Regions from separate parts of the Listeria sp. LM90SB2 genome, predicted to be linked through region 2. Evidence: riboswitches for the same ligand, from Rfam matches in the RefSeq annotation. Region 2 holds a riboswitch; each other region holds the start of a gene.

Region 1 (2,267 bases), 240 kb from region 2:
CGTATGTTTCATAGCCGACTAAAACAGGGCTTAATGTTTCTCCATTTTCAAGCAGAAGAGGACTTTTTTGAAATAGTTCTTTTTGTTGTAAGGTCACTTCTCTTCACTTCCTCCTAAATTTGCTCTAATGCTTTCGTTAAATCTTGGATAATATCATCGGCATTTTCGATTCCGATAGATAGGCGAATGGACTCTGGTTTCACGCCAGCTGTTAATTGTTGTTCTTCGCTTAGTTGTTGATGGGTTGTGGAAGCTGGGTGGATGATAAGCGATTTTGCATCACCAACATTCGCTAAATGCGAGAATAATTCCACGGATTCAATCACTTTTTTACCAGCCTCGTAGCCACCTTTAACCCCAAATGTGAAAATGGAGCCAGGTCCTTTTGGTAAATATTTTTGGGCTAATTCGTGGTATTTGTTGTCGCTCAAACCTGGATAATTTACCCAAGCTACTTTTGGATGGTCATTTAAGAAATTGGCAACTTGTTTCGCATTTTTCACGTGTTGCTCAAGGCGTAAGGATAGTGTTTCTAGGCCTAAAATGAGTAAGAAGGCGTTGAACGGAGAAAGTGCTGCGCCAGTATCACGAAGGAGTGAGACGCGTAGTTTGGTAATATAAGCCGCCGCGCCAACGTCATTTGTATAAGACAAGCCGTTGTAGCTATCATCTGGTACCACTAGCTTTGGAAATTTGCCATTTGCCCAGTTAAATTTACCTGAGTCAATAACCGCACCACCAATTGCAACCCCGTGACCACCAATGAATTTTGTTGCCGAGTAAACGACGATATCTGCGCCAAAATCAAACGGGCGATTCAAATAAGCGGTCGCGAATGTGTTGTCAACGATGAGCGGGATATCGGATGCGTGCGCAATTTCTGCTACTTTTTCGATATCGACAATATTAATATCAGGATTCCCAATTGTTTCTATAAAAACAGCTTTCGTATTATCTTTAATCGCTTTTTCAAAATTTTCAGGTTCATTAGGGTCAACAAACGTTACGTCAATCCCAAAAGTTTTAAACGTATGGGAAAATAGCGTGTGCGTTCCGCCATAGAGTGTTGCGGCTGCGACGATATGATCTCCGGAACCCGCAATATTTAAAATAGAGTAAGTAATAGCAGCCATCCCAGAAGCAGTTGCAACCGCACCAATACCGCCTTCAAGTAGCGTTAACCGTTCTTCTAAAACAGCTGTAGTCGGATTCATAATTCGTGTATAAATATTTCCAGTTTCTTGTAAACCAAATAAGGCTGCGGCATGTTCCGGGCTATCAAATGTGTATGACGTCGTTTGATAAATTGGTACGGCTCTAGAATGCGTATCTCCGTCCGGTGTGTGTCCGCCGTGTACTTGAATTGTTTCGAATTTATACTCATTACTCATAAAATCCACTCCTCTTTAATATGTATTTATCAGTAATTTCCATCAAAAAACCTCCCTAGCAGTATATAAGCCGCCAGAGAGGATAGAGTTTCCTAAACTTGGATTTCCGACTTATCTTTCAGAATATACTGCTGGAATTAGCACCGTGAAAATAAATTCCGGTTGCTAAGGCTTCAAAGGGCCAGTCCCTCCACCTTTCGTGATAAGAAAATACTATTAAATTAAGTTATATATTACGCTGGATGCCATCAATTGTCAACTATGTGCTGAAAAAGTCTAAAATTAGTACTTTTTGTGTTGAATTTGTGACAACGATGTTTTTTTGCCAGAATAATTTTTTTTAAAAGGTTTTAAATCCATTTTTTAGGCTATTATAGTTAAGACTAATTATATTTCATTAAAAATGGGGTTGAATTAGAAAAAACAAAGGGGAGTTGAAATAAAAAATGAAGACTTTTACACGAATTCTTGTTTTATTAGCGGGGATTGCAATGATTATACTAGGGGTTTGGTTCTTATTCCATCCAGGAATTTCATTATTAACCTCGACATTAATGTTTGGTTTCTTATTACTGATTTCTGGTATTTTCCACACAATCTCTTACTTTTCAGACAGAAAATCACAAAATGTTTCTGGCTGGGTACTAGCTGACGGGATTTTATCCATCTTACTAGGTTTCTTGCTATTATTTAATGAATTTGACGGAACTTTAACACTCGTATTACTTTTCGGTATGTGGGTATTATTTGCTGGTATTATGCGTACAATTGGCGCATTCACTGCCAAACAAAACAACGTACAAGGCTGGGGCTGGATTTTAACAATCGGTATTATCGGCATTATTGTTGGTTTTATCGCTCTATTCAATCCAGTTG
Region 2 (2,267 bases):
CATTGAAAGTAGTTGATAACAAGCAACATACTGCAACATATGAAGCAGCAAAACCATTACCAAAAACAGGAGACCAAACAAATAATTGGGTAATCTGGACAGGCATTTGCTTGCTAAGTATGAGCATGCTTCTATGGGTGGTAATGAGAGGAAGAAAGAAAAACTATCAGTAAGAGGAACCAACAGATAAAGGAAAGACAATAAGAAGGTAAACTAAATACCGACCAGATTTTTCTGGTCGGTATTTTTTTATCGAGAAATATAGAAGTTAATTGATGTTTTTTTGAGGTAATGCTACTGATTTGTTAATTCAGTACAACCACCAAATCACCATTCCAACAGTCCAAACCATCGCAAGCGGCACTAAAATCCGGAACTTTGGTTTTTGGGTTTTATGGTGAAATAGTTGCATCGACATCCAGCTACCAAACGCCCCACCAAGAAAAGCGGTGAAAAGCAGTACAGATTCAGGTATCCGGTAAGCGTGTTTAATTGCTTTCCGTTTATCAACAGCGAATAATAGAAAAGAAACAAGCGTTATCGCGATTAAATATATCGTTAAAATCATTTAGAAATCCCCCTTCATTGCTAAAACAAACTTTATTGATTAGAATAAAAGCATACCATAAAAGAAAGCAGGGATAAAATGGCAAAAGAAATTATTCAAACATCGTCAGCCCCAAAAGCACTTGGACCATACTCGCAAGCTGTAAAAGTGAATGGACTTATTTTTACATCAGGTCAACTCGGTATTAACCCGGAAACCGGCGAATTAGCAGATGGCACGACAAAACAAGCCGAGCAAGCTTTTAAAAATATAGCAGCAGTATTAGCAGAAGCTGGTTCTGGACTGGACAAAATTATTAAAGCAACTGTTTTCTTCAAAGATTTAAATGAATTTAAGGCCGTGAATGAAGTGTATGCGACATTCTTTTCTAGTGATTTTCCCGCGAGAAGTGCTTTCCAAGTAGCAAAATTACCGCTTGATGCTGCAATTGAAATCGAAGTTATCGCAGAAGCATAAATATTCAGAAATAAATTTGACAACCACAAGAAATAAACGATATAATAAGAACCAATTACATAGCAACTTATCAAGAAAGGTGGAGGGTTCTGGCCCCGTGAAGCCTTGGCAACCGGAAGTTTCACGGTGCCAAATCCAGCAGGTAACACTGACAGATAAGGCACGCGAATCAGGTAAATTACTCTTTCCCTTAAAAGCTGTCTTTTAAGGGAAAGTTTTTTTATACATAAAAATAATGAGAATTGAGGCGAAGAAAATGAATCAACTAGCACCATTTTATGCAGATCATGTGGGAAGTATATTAAGAACAAAGGGAATTAAGGACGCACGAGAGAAATTCCAAAGTGGTGAAATAACAGTCTCAGAGTTGCGCAAAATCGAAAATACAGAAATTAAATATATCGTTGAAAAACAGAAAGAAGTGGGCTTAAAATCAATCACAGATGGCGAATTTCGTCGTGCGTGGTGGCATTTTGACTTCTTGGAAAATTTGGACGGGGTAGAAGGGTACGATGCGGCTGGAGGTATTCAATTCAGCAAAGTCCAAACAAAATCACATTCGGTAAAAATTACCGGACCAATTGACTTTACGACACATCCATTTATAGAAGATTTTATTTTTCTTAAAGAGGCTGTGGGTGACAAGCATGTCGCGAAACAAACTATTCCAAGCCCAGCGATGCTTCATTATCGTGGGGATATAGAGTATCAGCCTTATTTAGATGATGCGGAGAAGTTTGCCAAAGATTTAGCTGTTGCGTATCAAAAAGCGATTCAAGCATTTTATGATGCCGGTTGTCGGTACTTGCAATTAGATGATACGTCGTGGAGTTATTTATGCTCTGATGAACAGCGTGAAGTCGTTCGCCAGAGAGGTTTTGACCCAGATACTTTACAAGAAACATATAAAAATCTTATCAATGATGCTATCAAATATAAACCAGCTGATATGGTCATTACGATGCACATTTGTCGTGGGAATTTCCGCTCCACTTGGATTGCAGAGGGCGGCTATGGCCCCGTTGCAGAAACGTTATTTGGCAAACTAAATATCGATGGTTTCTTTTTGGAGTATGATAATGAACGTTCTGGAGATTTTGCGCCACTAAAAAATGTCACCCGTCCAGACTTGAAAATCGTTCTAGGCTTAATTACATCCAAAACAGGTGAATTAGAGGACGAGGCAACCATTAAAGCACGGATTGAAGAAGCGAGTGGAATTGTGCCTCTAAGCCAGTTGCGC
Region 3 (2,267 bases), 750 kb from region 2:
TGGATAAATTACAGCGTCATCAGCAATGGTGTTTTGGATTTTTTCATAGATTTCTTGACGTTCTTTATCGTCTGCAGTTACAGCACCTTTTTCCCAAAGTGCATCTAGATCTTTGTTGTGGTAGTTCGAATAGTTATATGGCGCATCGCTTAGGTATAGGGATTTATACGCATCAGGATCGTTCCCCATGATATAACCATTTAGTGCGATAGAGTAGTCTGCGTTTTTGCGGTCAAGTGTGATGTTGCTTAGTGCATTTGGATCTGTTGGTTTCAAGTCAAGTGTCACGCCGATTTCTTTGTATTGTTGTTGCAAGTAAAGCGCGATACTTTCTTGTGATTTACTGTTGTTTAAATAGTAAACAGTTAGTTTTTGACTTGTATCAAAACCACTTTCTTTTACTAATTTTTTCGCTTTGGCAATGTCTTGGTCGTATGTTTCTACTTTATCCGTGAAATATTTTGTGTTTTCTGTTAGGAACGAGGAAGCTGGTTTTGCGTATTCATCTGAACCGTATGCAGCATCAATGATTTCTTCACGATCAAGCGCATAAGAAAGGGCTTGGCGAAGTTCTTTTGATTTAAGTGCTGGTTGGTTTTCGTTGAATGTTGCATAGCTTAAGCGATTTTCCGGGTAAGTGATAATGTTTACCGCGCTCGCTTTTTCTACTTTGTTTCTATCAGAAGGTTGAATGGATTTTAGGTTGATTTCGCCATTTTGCAGTGCTAAATTAGCAGCGTTTTGGTCTTTTGTGATTCGGAAAGTAACTTTATCCAATTTTGGTTTGCCGTCAAAATAGTCGTTGAATCGTTCTAGGGAAACATATTCGCCTGTTTTGTATTCAACAAATTTGTACGGACCTGAGCCGATTGGATTTTTGTTTTTATCACTTTTCTCGATGTTTTCTACCCCTTCAAAAATGTGTTTTGGAATTGGGAAGAAAGTTTTAATTGTATTTTCAAAGGCTGGAGCAACAGTTGGTAAAGTGAATTTCACCGTTGTGTCGTCTACTGCTTCTACTTTTACAGGTTTATCGTCAAAAACAAAGTTGCCGCGGTTCGGGCTGTTTTGTTTTGTATCTAAAATAGAATTTACAGTAAATACTACATCGTCTGCAGTTAAAGGTTTGCCGTCGTGCCAAGTTAAACCATCTTTTAGTTTCACAGTGTAAGTTAAGTTGTCATCTGAAATATCTAAGCTTTTTGCAAGTGCCGGTTTCCCGTCAACTTCCCAAAATAGCGGTGCGTAAACAGCTTGTTGAATCGTTAATGTTACACGGTCAGAAGCGTAGTTCGGATTGATAACTTCTGGATCCCCAGTAACGCCGATAATTAGAGAGCCGCCGTCTTTCGCTTTGCCTGAACCATTTGCTTTGTCTGAACTAGCGCCAGAGCCTCCGCAAGCCGTTAACACCAAGGCAAAAACCGAGATAACCGCTACTAATAAAAATTTCTTCATCTAACAAAAACTCCCCTCTTTAAGCGCTAAAAAATAACGCTTCCTCTGTTTTTTGGTCAGAATCGAAGCGCCTCATTAAAAGCTACTACTTATCTGCCAGAATATTACTTCTGATCGGAATTAGCATAGAACTTGCGCTCCGCTGCTGGGCTTCACTGGGCCGATTCCCTCCACCGCTCTTGATAAGAAAACGTAATACTATTATTCCTATAAGTTTACTGTGAATTAAAGATACACTGAAACAAAGCAGATGTCAAGAAGAGAAAACCGGAATTCTAAAATTTTTTATAAAAATAGACTAGGCATAAAACCTAGTCTACACTTCTTATTTTGCAGCTTGTACTTCTTGATATTCCGGCTTCTTAGCAAATTCTGCTTTCGCAAACGGACAAAGCGGAACAATTTTCTTTCCTTCTGTTTTCGCTTTTTCGACCGCACGTTTCACAAGTTCTTGCGCTATTCCCTGACCTCGAGCCGCATCATCAACGCCTGTATGGTCAATAATAAACATATCTTCCCCAGTTGGCACAAAAGTCACTTCACCAACCTCGACTCCTTCATCATTTACCGCATAAATTCTATTTTCACCGTTTTTATATTCCATCTGATATCCTCCTATTTTTCGATATATTGAAGCGCTCCACTCGGGCAAGTATGAATCACCCGTTTCGCTTCTTCTTTCGATACATTATCCGGCATAATCCATGGTTTTCTATCCAAATTAAAAAGTTCTGCGTTACCTTTTACACAATTACCCGAATGCTCGCAAATATTTGTATTAAAATAAATATCTACCTCCGCCCCGCGAT

Evidence for each region. A riboswitch is a leader RNA that binds a small molecule or an ion and turns the genes downstream of it on or off. The one in region 2 is predicted to bind S-adenosylmethionine.
Region 1: another riboswitch for S-adenosylmethionine. It lies ahead of GL301_RS03155 (O-acetylhomoserine aminocarboxypropyltransferase/cysteine synthase family protein); the one in region 2 lies ahead of GL301_RS04350 (5-methyltetrahydropteroyltriglutamate--homocysteine S-methyltransferase).
Region 3: another riboswitch for S-adenosylmethionine. It lies ahead of GL301_RS00740 (ABC transporter substrate-binding protein); the one in region 2 lies ahead of GL301_RS04350 (5-methyltetrahydropteroyltriglutamate--homocysteine S-methyltransferase).

Annotation. Positions count from the first base shown of each region.
Region 1 is NZ_CP046449.1:659,722-661,988, forward strand. Features, by position in the region: gene metX (homoserine O-acetyltransferase MetX) at 1-97, opposite strand, end outside; gene GL301_RS03155 (O-acetylhomoserine aminocarboxypropyltransferase/cysteine synthase family protein) at 114-1,391, opposite strand; SAM riboswitch class I at 1,500-1,600, opposite strand; gene GL301_RS03160 (HdeD family acid-resistance protein) at 1,838-2,267, shown strand, end outside.
Region 2 is NZ_CP046449.1:898,435-900,701, forward strand. Features, by position in the region: gene GL301_RS04335 (putative cellulose-binding protein LCP) at 1-173, shown strand, start outside; gene GL301_RS04340 (DUF1294 domain-containing protein) at 311-568, opposite strand; gene GL301_RS04345 (RidA family protein) at 647-1,024, shown strand; SAM riboswitch class I at 1,089-1,186, shown strand; gene GL301_RS04350 (5-methyltetrahydropteroyltriglutamate--homocysteine S-methyltransferase) at 1,281-2,267, shown strand, end outside.
Region 3 is NZ_CP046449.1:144,161-146,427, reverse strand. Features, by position in the region: gene GL301_RS00740 (ABC transporter substrate-binding protein) at 1-1,458, opposite strand, end outside; SAM riboswitch class I at 1,545-1,647, opposite strand; gene GL301_RS00735 (GNAT family N-acetyltransferase) at 1,784-2,062, opposite strand; gene GL301_RS00730 ((4Fe-4S)-binding protein) at 2,074-2,267, opposite strand, start outside.